One region of the Streptomyces sp. NPDC093984 genome, then DNA from elsewhere that is predicted to be linked to it. Evidence: riboswitches for the same ligand, from Rfam matches in the RefSeq annotation. Region 1 holds a riboswitch; the other holds the start of a gene.
The links. A riboswitch is a leader RNA that binds a small molecule or an ion and turns the genes downstream of it on or off. The one in region 1 is predicted to bind cyclic di-AMP.
Positions count from the first base shown of each region.

Region 1 (7,584 bases):
GCGCCATCGACTCCCGACTCACCGGCGTTCCCAAGGGCCCGGCCGATGCCGCGCGCGAAGGCGTCGCCAACGCCGTCGACGCCGCGCACCAGGCCGGCCCCCATGCGCAGGTTCTGATCCGCGCCGCCCAGGAGTCGTTCGTCGACGGCTGGCAGCACGCCATGTGGGCAGGGGTCGCCGTCATGGCCGCCCTCATTTTCCACGTCCTCGCCCGAGGCCCACAGCGCCCCGTCCGCACACCGGCGAACGAACCGGAACCAGCCGACGCGACCGCTCGATAACCCCGGACCACCGCCTGCCGCTGCCCAGTCCCATCGACGGCCCGTACGCTCCAGGCGCCCGGGTGGGAGAGCGTGACGGCCCCCGCCAGGGTGCCTGGCACGTGCATCGGCTCCACTCTTACGACGCGGGTCGCGAGCGGCTCGCGGAGCCGACTTCCGCTCAGCCCGGAGAACGAGGAAGGGCAGCCGCCTGCGCTTCAGTCGGTCCGAGGTCAGCCCTCCGCCACCAGGTCGAGGTCTTCATGGGTCGTCGTCCGGGGCAACTCGGGGACCGGCCACCTGTGGTCGGGTACGTACCCCACACCGCGCCACCACGGCTCGGTGGGCAGGTCCCCAGCAGACTCGAACGGCTGGCCGGGAACGGGGAGTGCCACTGCCTGGCCGACGGCATCGGCGGCGGCCTTCGTCCACTCGCCGGGCTCCGCCCACGCGTGCGGGGCGAGGTTGAAGGTGGCCCAGTGGATGGGGAGCAGCACACCGTGCGGCTCGCCGCCCTGGAGGTCGAGGTGGGCGCGCGTGCCCTCCTCGGGGGTCATGTGGATGTCCGGCCAGAAGTCGGAGTACGCGCCGATCTGGATCATCGTGGCGTCGAACGGGCCGTGCGCCGCGCCGATGTCCTTGAATCCCTCGAAGTAGCCGGTGTCGCCGCTGTGGTAGACGCGGTGCTCGTCGCCCGCCACGGACCACGACGCCCACAGCGTGTGCTGCCCGTTGCGCAGGCCGCGGCCGCAGAAGTGGCGGGCCGGGGTGGCGGTCAGTGTGAGGCCGCCGACCCGCGTGGACTCGTGCCAGTCCAGCTCGCGCAGCCGGTCCGCGGACACACCCCAGTGCTCCAGGTGGGCGCCGACGCCGAGCGGTATCGCGAACACGGTGTCCGTGCCGGCCAGGGCCTTGATGGTGGGCAGGTCGAGGTGGTCGTAGTGGTCGTGGGAGATCACGACGACATCGACGGGGCCGAGCGCGGCCAGCGGCAGCGGCACCGGGTGCAGCCTCTTGGGTCCGGCGAAGTCGAACGGCGAACAGCGCTGCCCCCACACCGGGTCGAACAGCACCCGGTGCCCGTCGATCTCCGCGAGCACGCTGGAGTGACCCATCCAGGTCAGCCGCAGTCCGCTCGCCGGGGGCCTGGCCAGGTCGGCGTAGGTCGTCGGGTGCACGGGGATCGGGCCGGCCGGGGCGCGGCGGGCGCGCTCCTCCTTGCGGAAGTACATCTTCGCCAGCTCCAGCGCGGAACCACCGGAGGGGCGGGTCCGGGTGCCCTCCGGGTTCACGAAGGCGCCGTCCGCGAAGTGCGGTGATCTGCGGATGCGCGCCAGGCGCTCCCCGCTGGGATCCACGCCGAAGGCGGTGGGTCGCAGCGCGCGGAGCCCGGAGCTCAAGGGACCGAAACCGGTCACGGCACCTCCAGTGGAGTGGGTGAGGTCCTCATTATGGTCGGCCCGTACGACAGTGCCGGGTCGGCCAACGTCACACGGCGGCGTCCGTCCCGGTCGCGGCTCGCCGCGCCGGCCGGATTTCACGTCCGCGCGGGCCGGATGTCACATCCGTGCGCGCCGGTCCGTCGTACCCGTGTGGGCGCTCGGCACGGAGCGCCCGGGAACGACGCACTGGAGGTGCCCCATGGCCCGTATCTCCCTAACCCCGCGCCGCACGCTCTTCTTCCGCGTCATGGAGTGGTATTCGAAGCGGACGTACGGAAAGGTCCTCGACCCCGGCAAGGCGCTCGCCCACCAGCCTCGCGTGCTGTGGAGCGATCTGCGGTTCGAACAGTCGGTGGCGAAGTGGAACAAGCTGGACCCGGACCTGAAGGCGCTGGCCGAGATGGCGTCGGCCGCGGCGATCGGCTGCGCCTGGTGCATGGACTTCGGGTACTGGGTGAGCCGGGAGCGCGGCATGGCCCGCGAGAAGCTGGTCGACGTGCCGCGCTGGCGCGACAGCGACGTGTACACGGAACTGGAGCGCGACGTCATGGAATACGCCGAGGCGATGACGGCCACCCCGCCCGCCGTCGACGACGCCCTCGCGGCCCGGCTCCTGAGCCGGCTGGGCGAGCCCGCGTTCGTTGAGCTGACGGCGATGGTCGCGGTGGAGAACCTGCGCTCGCGCATCAACGCCGCGCTCGGACTGACGAGCCAGGGCTTCAAGGACTCCTGTGACCTGCCGCCCGTGGGGGAACGGCGGACGACCTCCGCGCGGTAGCGGTCACTCCCAGAGCATGGGGTTCCGGCCGGCTTCGGCGACCGCCGTGCCGGCCTTCCAGAGGAAGCGGGTGACTCCTTTGAGGCTTCGGTAGGCGGGTGTCCGACGGGCCGGACGAGCGGCCCCGGCCCTGCGGGTCCGCCGCGCTCGGCTCCTGGGCGAGCCCCGGGTCCTCGCCCGTGAACCGCGGCGGCGGGCGCCTCGACGTCGTCGACGGACAGCTCCGCAGTCGCCGCCGAGATCGTCGGCACGGGCTCCGACCGCGTGGACGCCCCGGTCTGGGCCATCGGCGGCAGGGCGCGGTCCGGGTGGCTGAGGGCTGCCGCCCCCAGCCACCGGCCCCGGGCTCCGCCCCCGGATCCACGCTTCGGCCTGAACGGCCTCCCCCCTCCCCCGAGCTCTTCGAGCAGGGGGACTCGCAGACCAGCTGAATGATGCCGTCCGGTGCAGCCGGTTCGGGCACATCAGCCCCTCCGGCGGTCGAGGAGTGGAGGCCCGGGCCTCACACCGCCTGCGCGATCCGCACCCTGATGTCGTCCGGCGACAGCGTCCCCTTGGCCACCACCCGGTCCCCCGACGACTCTCCGCGCAGCCGCCGTCCGATCCACGGCACCAGGTACTCGCGCGCCCAGTGGATGTCGTCGCGCCGTACCTCGAACGTGCCGCGCGGCGGCAGGGGCGGCCACGGCTGGTCCGGATCGGCCGGTACCTCCATGCCGAGAACCTGGCCCGCCCGCAGGGCGACGCGGGTGTGGCCCTCGGGCGAGAGGTGGAGACGGTCGTCGTCCCAGGCGCGCCGGTCCTGCACGGACTTGAGCGACCACAGGTCGAGGACCGGGCAGCCGTACCGGTCCGCGATCGCCCGCACATGGCCGTTGTAGGTGGCGATCTTTCCGCGCAGATGCTTGAGCACCGGCACGTCCCGTGTGTCGAACCCGGTGGTCACCATCACCGTGCCGACGGCGGACGTCAGGACCGCGACGGCCCGCTCGAACCGCTCGGCGACGTCGTCGGGGTCGGTGCCCGGCCGGATGATGTCGTTGCCGCCCGCGCAGAACGAGACCAGGTCCGGAGCCAGTTCGACGGCCTTCGGGACCTGGTCCTCGACGATCTGGTCGAGCAGTTTGCCGCGCACGGCGAGGTTCGTGTACCGGAAGTCGCCCTCGGGCCGCCGGTCGGCGAGGAGGACCGCGAACCGGTCGGCCCAGCCGACGAACTGCCCGTCGGGCCCCGGGTCGCCGACACCCTCGGTGAAGCTGTCCCCCACCGCCACGTACGACCCGATCACTGATCTGTTGTCATTCTTCGAATCGTCTGCCACATCGGTCCATGATTCACCTTGTGATGTGAGCTACGCGACCGTAGGAAAAGGTTGACGGATGGTGAGATAAACCACTCGCCGCATCTGCGCCGATCAGGAATAGGCCTCTGATCGGGGGTGTTGGGCGAGCCGCCGGACGCTGAACCCGGTGATCCGGAAGTGGCTCCAGACCGTCCGGAACGCGAAGTGCCCGCTTGTGTACGGCTCGGAGTCCACGTAGTCGAAGACGAGGCGGCCGTTGTTCCACCACTGGACCCGGCTGCCGTCGGACACGATCCGGACGTGGTTCGGCTCGCCCGCGACGAGCAGCGGCTGCGTGTAGTCGTGGACCAGCGGGCGGACGCCCGGCTCGCCCACGTAGCGGCGCATTCGTGTCGTGGTGTTGGAGTTGGCGCCGTAGCCCACGTAGTACGTCTTCAGGTAGTCGTACTCGGCCAGGGCGCCGCCCCGCGGGGTGGCGAACAGGTCGTCCGGGGAGCGGACGTCGACGGCGTTCCAGAAGTTGTTGAGGTCGGAGACACGGTCGTTCGCGCCGCCGGCCGAGACCGCGGTCGCCGTGTACCCGAGGACGTACGGCCCCTGGAGCCGCTGCCGGAACCAGACCGTGGCGCCGCTCGGTACGTCGATGTCGAGCACCCCGCGGTCGGCCGTGACCGTGCCGCCGTCCTGCAGTTCCACGGCCCACTGTCCGAGTCCGTGCCGGAAGTCGTCGTACGCGAGGAGTCGCCCCCGGCGGTGGCGGGGCGCGGCGTTCGCGGTCGCGGCCGGTGCGAGCGCGGCCAGGGCGGCACCGGAGGCGAGTGCTCCGAAGGCTCTGCGAGTGGTCGTCATGCGGTACGACTCCTTGGGTGGGCGCGGCGGCACATTCAGAAAGCGCTTGCTCCCGATCACTGTGGGCCGTGGTCGCACTCCTGTCGAGACCGCGTGAACGCCGGAGGCCGGACCCCCAACGGGGCCCGGCCTCGCGGAAAATCGCGGCGGGTGGCGTCAGCCGACGGTCACGCCGTGGGAGCGCAGGTAGGCCACCGGGTCGACGTCCGACCCGTAGTCGGGGGTCGTGCGGATCTCGAAGTGCAGATGCGGTCCGGTGACATTGCCGGTCGCGCCGGACCGGCCGACCTGCTGCCCCTCGGCGACGGTCTGGCCGGCGGCGACGGAGATGTGGGACAGGTGGGCGTACTGGGCGTAGCGGCCGTCGGCGAGCCTGATGACGACCTGGTTGCCGTACGCGCCGCCCCAGCCGGCGGCGACCACGGTGCCCGCGGCGACGGCCTGCACGCTGGTGCCGGTCGGGACGACGAAGTCCACTCCGGTGTGGTGGCCGCTGGACCACATGCCGCCCGCGACGTGGTAACCGGTGCCGAGGACGGCACCCGTGACGGGCAGGGTGAAACCGGCGGAGACCGTGGCGGTCCTGGCGGCCTTCCTCGTGACGGCCCTGGACGGCTTGGACTTTGCGGCCGGCGGGGTGGTCGTCCTCGTCGCGGCCCGGGCGCCGTCCAACGTCAGCTTCAGCCCCGGGTGGATGAGCGACGGGTCGGAGCCGACGGCCGAGCGGTTGTCCTCGTAGAGCCTGTGCCAACCGCCGTCGACGTGCTGTTCGCGGGCGATCTTCTCCAGCCAGTCGCCGGCCTCGACCGTGTAGGTCCTGCTGCCGGTCGCCCGGTCCGCACCCTGCTTCACGGTGACGGGAACCGCGGTGGCGGCCTTCTCGGCAGCGGTGGCAATCCCCTGGGAAGCGGTGGCGGTCTCCTGGGAGGCGGTGGCGGCCTTCTCGGCAACGGACGAGGCCGGGGTGGCGGCATGGGCTTCGGCCGCCCCGACCAGGGGCAGCGCGAGCGCGGCGCCGCCGGTTCCGGCGACGGCGAGGGAACGGGTGAAACGCCGGGGCTTGGGACGGCGGTGCTTACCCTTCGCGGGCATGGTGAATTCCTCTCCGGCGCCTGCGAGGTGAGCTGTCGGGTGCGGACTGGAGATGTCCGGCCGTGCTCACGCACGGCTTTACCCCTAGCCGTTCCGGAGACCGGAACAGGCATGGTTCCTGTGGGTCCCCCGCTCCTGCCGGGCATGGGTGTGTGTGCGGGCTCCGGGCGGCGGCAGGATTCGGCGTTCCGTCCGGATGGATGGGGAACGTAAGCGAACAGGACGCGCAGCGACAACTGTTCGCCTCCCGGCGCGCACCTTTCTCATGCTCCTCACCGCAAGCCCCCGGTGACGCTCCGTCGATCCGGCGGCTCGGGGCTTCACCATTTCCCTGGACAATCACCGAATTACATGCACATGGCAACAGCGGAGCGTCACGCCTATGACACTGCTCACGTGCCGGCTCTTCAGAAGCCCTTCATCCAGGCCGAGTTACAAGGAATCAGTCAATCCGGGCACGACGATTTCAAATTCAGACGCAGATTCAGATCCGGCGCAGCCGGATGACCGTCGCATCGAAGTCACCGCGCAGCGCGGGCCGCAGCCCATGATGCAGAAGGACCGCGCCCCGGTGCAGTTCGCCGGTTTCCCGGCATTCGTACGTCGCCGCCGGGTCCAGGCCGCGCAGCCGCAGCGGGGCGACCGGCTCGCCGTAGTGCTGTGCCTGGAGCCAGGCGAGGACGACGCTCTCGTCGCCGAGGACGTACTGCACCGCGCTCAACCCGCCCGCCGGCGGCCGCAGCCGGTACAGGTCACCGCGCTGGACCACGGGCCGGATCTCCTTGTAGAGGCCGACCCAGTCCCGCGCTTCGGCCAGCTCCTCCTCGGTCCACTGCGCGAGGTCGCCGCCGACACCGAGCACCCCGGCCATGGCGCTGACGAACCGGAAGCGCAGCGCGCTCACCCGCCCGTTGAGCATCGCGTTCGGACTGTCGGTGACCCAGGCGGCCATCACCCGGGCCGGATGGATCTGGCTGAAGCCGTGCTGGATGGCGAGTCGGTCGAGCGGGTCGGTGTTGTCGGAGGTCCACACCTGGTCCGTACGGCTCATGACGCCCAGGTCGACACGTCCGCCGCCGCCCGAGCAGGACTCGAAGGCGACATGGGGGTGCGCGGCCCGCAGCCGGTCCAGCAGGGCGTAGAAGGCGCGCACGTGGTCGACCCACAGTCGCTGCGGGTAGGGCTCGCCGGGCCAGCCGGCGTCGGTGAAGCAGCGGTTGAAGTCCCACTTCACATAGTCGATCGGGGCGCTGGAGAGCAGGGCGTCGAGCTGCTCCCAGAGGTACTCCTGGACGTCCTCGCGGGCGAGGTTGAGCACGAGCTGGTTGCGGAACTCCGTCCGCTTCCGCCCCGGCTGGTACTGCACCCAGTCGGGGTGGGCGCGGTAGAGGTCGCTGTCCGGGTTGACCATCTCGGGCTCGACCCAGATGCCGAACTGCATGCCGAGGGCGTGCACGTAGTCGGCGAGCGGTTTGATGCCGGAGGGGAAGCGGTCCGGGTTGGGCCGCCAGTCGCCGAGCCCGGCGCGGTCGCTGGTACGGGTGCCGAACCAGCCGTCGTCGACCACGAACAGCTCCACCCCTATGGCCGCCGCCCGCCGCGCCAGCGCCCCCTGCTGCTCCTCGGAGATGTCGAACTCGGTGGCCTCCCAGGAGTTGTAGAGCACGGGGCGGTCCCGGTCGGCGTCCGGGACGATGTGCGCGCGCTGGTAGGCGTGCCAGGCACGGCTCGCGCCGCCGTGGCCGCCGTCGCTCCACAGTCCCGCGAAGACGGGGGTGGTGTACGTCTCCCCCGGCGCGAGGAGCAGCAGACCCGAGTCGTCGTACCCGGCGCCGCCGGTGATCTGCACCCGGGCGTCCG
Region 1 covers NZ_JBIWIM010000001.1:642,575-650,158, forward strand. Annotated here, with positions in the region: gene ACIRC0_RS03035 (MFS transporter) at 1-281, shown strand, start outside; gene ACIRC0_RS03040 (MBL fold metallo-hydrolase) at 494-1,678, opposite strand; gene ACIRC0_RS03045 (carboxymuconolactone decarboxylase family protein) at 1,902-2,480, shown strand; gene ACIRC0_RS03050 (SGNH/GDSL hydrolase family protein) at 2,983-3,768, opposite strand; gene ACIRC0_RS03055 (DUF6250 domain-containing protein) at 3,895-4,632, opposite strand; gene ACIRC0_RS03060 (peptidoglycan DD-metalloendopeptidase family protein) at 4,789-5,724, opposite strand; cyclic di-AMP (ydaO/yuaA leader) riboswitch at 5,729-5,885, opposite strand; gene ACIRC0_RS03065 (alpha-galactosidase) at 6,209-7,584, opposite strand, start outside.

Region 2 (7,584 bases), on a different contig from region 1:
CAGGCCGCCGAGCCGAAGACCGCCGCGTACAGGGCCTGCAGGCCCAGGTTGCGTATCAGGTCGTCCCAGTAGACCGGGTCGCGCATCAGGTCCGCGAAGGACAGCCAGTAGTGCGAGAAGAAGTACGGCTGGAGCGCGTGCAACTGCGGAATCTGGTCCATGATCTGGACCGTGATGAGCAGCCCCACCGTCGTCGCCATCGCCGCGATGCCGCTGCCCGTGAGCGTGGAGATGAACAGTCCGAGGGCCGCAACGCCGATCAGGGACGCGGCGACGACCAGGGCGATCAGCAGGGCCCGGCCAAGGCCCTCGGCGAAGCTGATGCGCGTACCGGAGATCGTCGTCAGGTCGCCCAGCGGGAAGAGCAGGGCGCCCACCGCGAGCGCCGAGACGGCGACGACGAGGGTGGCGATCAGGCAGAAGGCGATCGTCGTTGCGTACTTGGTGAGCAGCAGGCGGGTACGGCCCGCGGGGGCGACCAGCAGGTAGCGCAGGGTGCCGGAGCTCGCCTCGCCCGCGATCGCGTCGCCCGCGACGACACCGATCGCCATCGGCAAGAAGAACGGGAGCGTCGCGGCGAGCGCGGTGAACACCAGGAACAGGCCGTTGTTGGTGATCTGCGTGATGAACGCCGGGCCGCCGCCCCCGCCCCGACCGCCGGACCCGTCGCTCGTCTCGAGCTTCACGGCGATCCCGACCAGGATCGGCACGGCGGCGAGCACGGCCAGCAGGGCGAGCGTGCGCCAGCGCCGGAACGTGGTCACCAGCTCGCTGCGCAGCAGCCCGAAGGTCCACAGCGGGCTCGTCCGGCGCGGCACGACGGCCGCCTCAGCCTGCGACATCGAACCCCTCCCCGGTCAGCGCCACGAACGCGTCCTCCAGGGAGGCACGTTCGACGCCGAAGCCGCGTACGCGGACTCCCGCCGCGACCAACGCGGCGTTCACATCGGAAAGTTCCCGGTCCTCAGGCTCGGCCGTCACCCGGTTCTCCTCCACCACCACATCGGCCACACCCTGTTCCTTCAGGACGCGTGCCGCGTCGGTGACGTCCGGGGTGGTCACGACGAGGCGTCCGCGCGCCCCGGCCACCAGGTCTCCCACCGGGCCCTGCGCGATCAGCCGGCCCTGCGCCATCACCGCCGCGTGCGTGCAGACCTGCTCGATCTCGTCGAGCAGGTGGGAGGAGAGGAAGACGGTCGTGCCGTCGGAGGCCAGTTCCCTGACCAGGGCACGGATCTCCCGCATGCCCTGCGGGTCGAGGCCGTTGGTCGGCTCGTCCAGGACGAGGAGCCTGCGGGGCTGGAGCAGGGCGGCCGCGAGACCGAGGCGCTGCTTCATCCCCAGGGAGTACGCCTTCGCCTTCTTGCCCGCGGCCGCCGTGAGGCCGACCCGGTCGAGGGCGGCCGCGACGCGGGTCCGCCGGGTGCGCGGGTCGGCGGTGGGGTCGGCGGCGTCGTAGCGCAGGAGGTTGTCCCGGCCGGAGAGGAAGCCGTAGAGCGCCGGGCCCTCGATGAGGGCGCCGACGTGCGGGAGCACGGCGCGCGTGGCCCGGGGCATGGGCTGCCCCAGCACGCGTGCCGAGCCCGAGGTGGGCTCGATCAGGCCCATCAGCATGCGGATGGTGGTGGTCTTGCCGGAGCCGTTCGGCCCGAGGAAGCCGAAGACGCTGCCCGCCGGGACGGTCAGATCGAGCCCGTCCACGGCGAGCTGCCCGCCGCGGTAGCGCTTGGTGAGGGCGCGGGTGGCGATGACCGGGGCATCCAGGTCACTCGCCGCCCTCGCCGCCGAGTCCTTCGACTGCGCTTCCGCGGCGGGCAGTTCCTCCATGGGCTCTTCTGCTCCCCTTCGTCCGTACGCCGTACGGTGGGTCACTTCCCCGCGTTCGCCGCCTTCAGCAGCGCGTCCTTGGTGACCGCGCCCGCGTACACCTTGCCGTCGTCCGTGATCAGGGCGTTGACCAGGCGGGTGGAGAAGACCGTGCCCGAGCCGAACTTGCCGGTGACGTGGTCGCCGAGCGAGTTCAGGAAGCCGGAGGCCGCGCCGTCCTCGGACGGCGATCCGGACGGCACCCCGCCCTTGCTGCCGGTGTCGAACACGTAGATGGCGTTCCAGCCCTCGCCGAGGGTCTTCGACGCGCCGCCCCAGGGCGTTGTGCCCGTGTCCTCACGCTGTGCCTCGCGCCCGGCCTTCCCGACCTCGCCTGCCTTCCCGGCCTCTCCGGCCTCGCCCGCCTTCCCGGCCTTCAGGTCGTCACCCTGGGTGACCTTCGTGCCCCTGGGCGGCGTGAAGTCGAACGTCGACGCGGCCGGCTTGGCGAAGGAGACCTGGGTGAAGCCCACGTCCAGCACCGCCGCGCCGCCCTTCGCCGGGGTCAGCGTGAACTTCAGCGGCAGCCCGGTCTTCGCGTCCACCGCGATGCTGATCGCGCCGACCGTCGTGCCCGACTGCTTCGGCCGGACGAGCAGCTTGTAGGCGTCCCGGCCCGCGACCTGGGCTGTGCCGTCTACCGTCACGGAGGTCGTCTTGTCGGCCGCCTTCAGTGCATGATCGGCGAAGTCCCTGGGCGTGGCGGGCACGTCCTTCGGCGCTGCCTCGCCGCTCTTGTGCTCGCCCGCGCCGGTCGCGTGGTACGCCTGGTTGGATGCGCTGTCGTACGCCCACACCTGGTCGCCGTTGCGGATGACGCTGTACTCGGCGGCCTTCTCGATCAGCGAGAGCTTCTGCTTGTCCTGGCCGTCGGCGGCGACCCGCACGGTGTGGGTGCCGGAGGCCAGCTCCAGCAGCTTGGAGCTAGGGTCGGCGGCCGAGTCGCCCTTGCCCTGCCCGCCCCCCTGGGAGAGCGCGCCCGAGGCCAGGCTGTCCTCGAGGCCGCCCAGGTTGGGCAGGCCCAGGTCCGTGCTGATCGTCACCGTGCCGGACATCTGCTGGACGTCCGACTTGGCGATCTTCTCGATGAGCTGCTGCGCGCTGATCTTCGGCAGGTCGGGATCCCCGGAACCGGCGAACGCCGGGACGAGCCCGATCGTCGCCGCCGCCACGCCCACGACCGTGACCGGGACGACGTACCGCGCGGCCCTGCGCCGCCCGTCGCGTACGTCCTCGACCTCCCCGGCGGGTGTGCTGTCGTCGGATTCGTACGGTGCCATGTGTGCCTTACCTCCGTAGTCGGCGGCGGCCTGCTGTCCGTGCACTCGTCCACCCCTGCGCCGCCATTCTCCCCCGGACTCCTGTGAGGTGGTCCTCTCCATATGACCAAATCACCGGGAGGGAAGCGTCAGACCGCGGGGCCAACTCCGCGTACTTCTGGGGTATGACATGACGGGCGGGACACGGCGCCCCACCCGTAGGGGTCGGCAGGGCGCGCCGAAGGACGTGTGACGTGGCACACGCCGGGCGCGGGGCTCAGGGGGACGCCTGGCGCGTCACCCCGCCCGGTGCACCACCGCGTCGCACATGTCCGTCAGGGCCGCCTTCGCGCCGCAGTCCGGCAGCGGGGCCAGAGCCGAACGGGCGTCCTCCGCGTAGCGGACCGCGTCGCGTCGGGCCTGCTCGAGGGCCGGGTGGACCCGGAGGCGGGCGAGGGCGTCGGCGTGGCGGGCGTCGTCCGTGAGGTCGGATTCCAGCAGCTCGCACAGGGCGACGTCCTCCGGCAGCCCGTGCCGCTGGGCCCGCTCGCGCAGGCGCAGGACCGGGAGGGTCGCGATGCCCTCGCGCAGGTCCGTCCCCGGTGTCTTGCCGGACTCGTGGGAGTCGGAGGCGATGTCCAGGACGTCGTCGGCCAGCTGGAACGCCACGCCGAGACGCTCGCCGTACTGCGTCAGCACGTCCACGACCGTCTCGTCGGCGCCCGACATCATCGCGCCGAAGCGGCACGCCACCGCCACCAGGGAGCCCGTCTTGCCGGCGAGGACGTCGAGGTAGTGCTCCACCGGGTCACGGCCGTCCCGCGGGCCCGCCGTCTCCAGGATCTGGCCGGTGACGAGCCGCTCGAACGCCTCCGCCTGGATGCGGACCGCCTCCGGGCCGAGGTCGGCCAGGATGTGGGACGCGCGGGCGAACAGGAAGTCGCCGGTGAGGACCGCCACCGAGTTGCCCCAGCGGCTGTTCGCGCTGGCCACCCCGCGCCGCACATCGGCCTCGTCCATCACGTCGTCGTGGTACAGCGTGGCGAGGTGGGTGAGCTCCACGACCACGGCCGAGGGGACGACCCCCGGCGCGTACGGGTCACCGAACTGCGCCGCGAGCATGACGAGCAGCGGCCGGAACCGCTTCCCGCCCGCGCGTACGAGATGCTGCGCGGCCTCGGTGATGAAGGGCACCTCGCTCTTCGTGGCGTCGAGCAGCCCTTCCTCGACAGCGGCCAATCCGGCCTGGACATCGGCTTCCAGAGCCTGGTCCCGCACGCTCAGCCCGAACGGCCCGACGACGGTCACGTGAGGTCTCCTGTCTGCTGACGTCTGCTGACGATCACACGGTCGGTATCGAGGTCGGTCACTTGATCGATGGCGTCGCCTGGACGACTCGGCTCACCGAGTTTGTCGATCTGTCGCCGCCATCACTCAAGTCAGCGTATCCGGTCGGGTTTCGATCACCACGAGTGCCCGCTGTTCCAGGCCGGGCCGTATCGGATCACGAGAGGCATGTTCTTGATCAGGTGATACGAGCGGGTTTGGAGCGACATAGCGGAAAGCTGCCCCTCCCGGTGGCCGGCGACGCGCACCGGTCCCCTGAAACGCCCCCTCGCATCCCGCCTCCGGAGCAGCCCGGCACCCCCAAGGCCTCCGCAGGGTCACGCGGCCCCCGGCCGCCCCGCCCGGCACCATCACCCGGCCGGGCGCACACCCGGTCCTGACGGGGGCGCGCGGAACCCGAGGCACGCGCGCGTACAGATCCGCAGGGCGTGACGAGATGGCATGACGAGTGACGTCGGTCACGCCTTCGGATCCGGAGATGGAGAGTTCCCGTAGACCCGAACGATGTCCGAATTGCCGCAATTCGCCCCCATAAATACCGCCATCGAAGACGGACGCCGAACCTTTTGTCCGAATTGCCGCCCCAGGGCCCTGAATTACGGGTGGCGATCAAGGAAAGCGCGAGTGAGTTAGCTCACGCCGCCGGAAGGCGGTGCGGAGCATGCGGAATCTCAACTTCCCCTTTGCTTATGCCAAGTTGAACTCTGTTCAACAAAATGGATCACATCCCTTATTCCCGCATTTCATGGTCATTTACCTCGCAGTGTGACTTCCAGGCTTGTTCCCGACATGTGCTCTCGCATACCTTCCCAATCGATCCGAGCGGAACGCCGAATCCTGCCGCCGCCCGCGATCCATTGACCACCACGGCAGGAGCGGGGGACCCAGGTAAGTCGCCGGACCGGACACAGCGCCGGAACGGCTTGGGGTGAAGCCGATGCCTCGACACCGAGGACACGGCCGGGCACCTCCCAGCCCGAACCCGACAGCTCACCTCGCAGGCGCCGGAGAGGACTACGACATGCCCGCTTTCGCCCTGCCCGCACGCCGTCGGGACCGCCGCTCCAAGGCCGCGCGCCTCACCCGTGCCCTCGCTGTCGCGGGGACGGGTGCCGCCGTTCTGGCCCTTCCGGTCCTGGGAGCGACCAGCGCTTCCGCCGCGACCCCCACCTCCGCGACGACCACGACCGCCGCCGCCAAGACCGTGACGACGCGCGCCGGAAACCTCGACAGCTGGATCCGTCAGTCGCTGGTCGTCATGCGGCAGCACAGGATCCCCGGCTCCTACTACGGCATCTACCGCAACGTGATGCGCGAGTCGTCGGGCAACCCGTCCGCCATCAACCTCTGGGACTCCAACGCCCGGATGGGCATCCCGTCCAAGGGCCTCCTCCAGGTCATCGACCCGACCTTCCGCGCGTACCACGTGCCGGGCACGTCCTGGAACATCTACGACCCGGTGGCGAACATCACGGCCGCGTGCAACTACGCCGCCCACCGGTACGGCTCCATCGACAACGTCCACGGCGCGTACTGACGCTGTGCGCCGCGCGTACCGGGGCTGAGGCTGAAGCCGAGGTCTAGCGGCCCCTGAAGAGTCGTTCGAGGACGACGGCGATGCCGTCGTCCTCGTTCGATTTCGTGATCTCGTCGGCGACCGCCTTGAGTTCGGGGTGTGCGTTCGCCATGGCGACGCCGTGCGCGGCCCAGTCGAACATCGGGATGTCGTTCGGCATGTCACCGAACGCGATGGTCCGGGACGGCCCGAGGCCCAGATACTCGGCGGCGAGCGCGAGCCCCGTCGCCTTGGTGATGCCGCACGGCTGGAGTTCGACCGTGCCGGGCCCGGACATGGTGACCGTCGCCAGCGAACCGACCGCGCTGCGCGCCGCCGTCGCCAACTCGTCGTCGGTCAGGGTGTGATGGCGCAGCAGCACCTTGCTGATGGGCGCGCACCACAGGTCGTCGCGCCGCTGGACCCGCACCGCGGGCAGCGTGGGGTGCGGCATCCGGTAGCCGGGTTCGATGAGCGTGAGCCCGTCCACGCCGTCCTGGTCGACGGCCGCGTACACCTGCCCCACCTCGGCCTCGATCTTGCCGAGCGCGGTCTCGGCCAACTCCCGGTCCAGGGTGACGGAGAACAGCAGCCGGTCCGCGCCGGCGTCGTACACCTGCGCGCCCTGTCCGCACACCGCGAGCCCCCTGCCGCCCAGGTCGTCGAGCAGCGGCCGCACCCTGGGGGCCGGACGCCCCGTCACCACGAGGTGCTGCACGCCGGCCGCGGCGGCCCGCGCCAGCGCGTCCCTGGACCGGTCGGAGAGCGTGTCGTCACCGCGCAGCAGCGTCCCGTCCAGGTCAGTGGCGATGAGTGAATATGCGAGGGGTGCGGCCATGATCAGAGAATACGGATGGAACACCCCCGCCATTCACCGCGAACCAACTGACGTCCGGCCACCAGTCGTGAACCGGCCGACCCACGGCTGACCCACGACTGACCCACGGCCGGCCTCCGGGCCCCCTGCCGATAACCGGCCGACCTCCGGGCGTCTGTCGACCGCCGGCCGATCTCCGGCCCTCCTGCCGAGAACCGGTCGGCATCCGACTCCACAACCGTGACCCTTCCGAGGGGAAGGGCCACGGGGTGCTCCGGTGGCCGGCCGGTGTCAGCCGTGAGCCGTCGCCAGGTGCTTCGCCAGGCGCGGCGACGCGAACTCCGTGCCGCAGACGAATCGCATCACCGGCCCGTACGAGGCCGCCGCCGGCAGGCCCGTGAAGTACAGGCCCGGGACCGAGGACACATAGCCCGCGCCGAGCTTCGGGGCGCCCCGGCTCACCGCCAGCCGTGTGCGCAGTTCGTGGCCCAGGAAGTCCATCGCGGAGATGTCCACGCGGTAGCCGGTCGCGGCGATGACGTGGTCCGCGGTCATCTTCTCCGTGCGGCCCGTGTGGGTCCGGACCGTCAGGGCCGGGCTGCCGTCCGCCACGGACGCACGGATGATCCCTTCGACCTCACGCACCTGCACGTTCTCCTGGAAGCGGTCGCGCAGCCACCACGCGCCGAGCGGGCCGAGGACGCGACGCACCAGGTAGTGGCGGGTCTGGGTGGGCAGGA
Region 2 covers NZ_JBIWIM010000002.1:127,950-135,533, reverse strand. Annotated here, with positions in the region: gene ACIRC0_RS08405 (ABC transporter permease) at 1-842, opposite strand, end outside; gene ACIRC0_RS08400 (ABC transporter ATP-binding protein) at 829-1,827, opposite strand; gene ACIRC0_RS08395 (outer membrane lipoprotein carrier protein LolA) at 1,869-3,146, opposite strand; gene ACIRC0_RS08390 (polyprenyl synthetase family protein) at 3,423-4,433, opposite strand; cyclic di-AMP (ydaO/yuaA leader) riboswitch at 5,325-5,489, shown strand; gene ACIRC0_RS08385 (transglycosylase SLT domain-containing protein) at 5,494-6,009, shown strand; gene ACIRC0_RS08380 (HAD family hydrolase) at 6,053-6,865, opposite strand; gene ACIRC0_RS08375 (FAD-dependent oxidoreductase) at 7,136-7,584, opposite strand, start outside.
Region 2: it holds a riboswitch for cyclic di-AMP, as region 1 does, so the genes downstream of both, ACIRC0_RS08385 (transglycosylase SLT domain-containing protein) here and ACIRC0_RS03060 (peptidoglycan DD-metalloendopeptidase family protein) in region 1, are expected to answer to the same signal.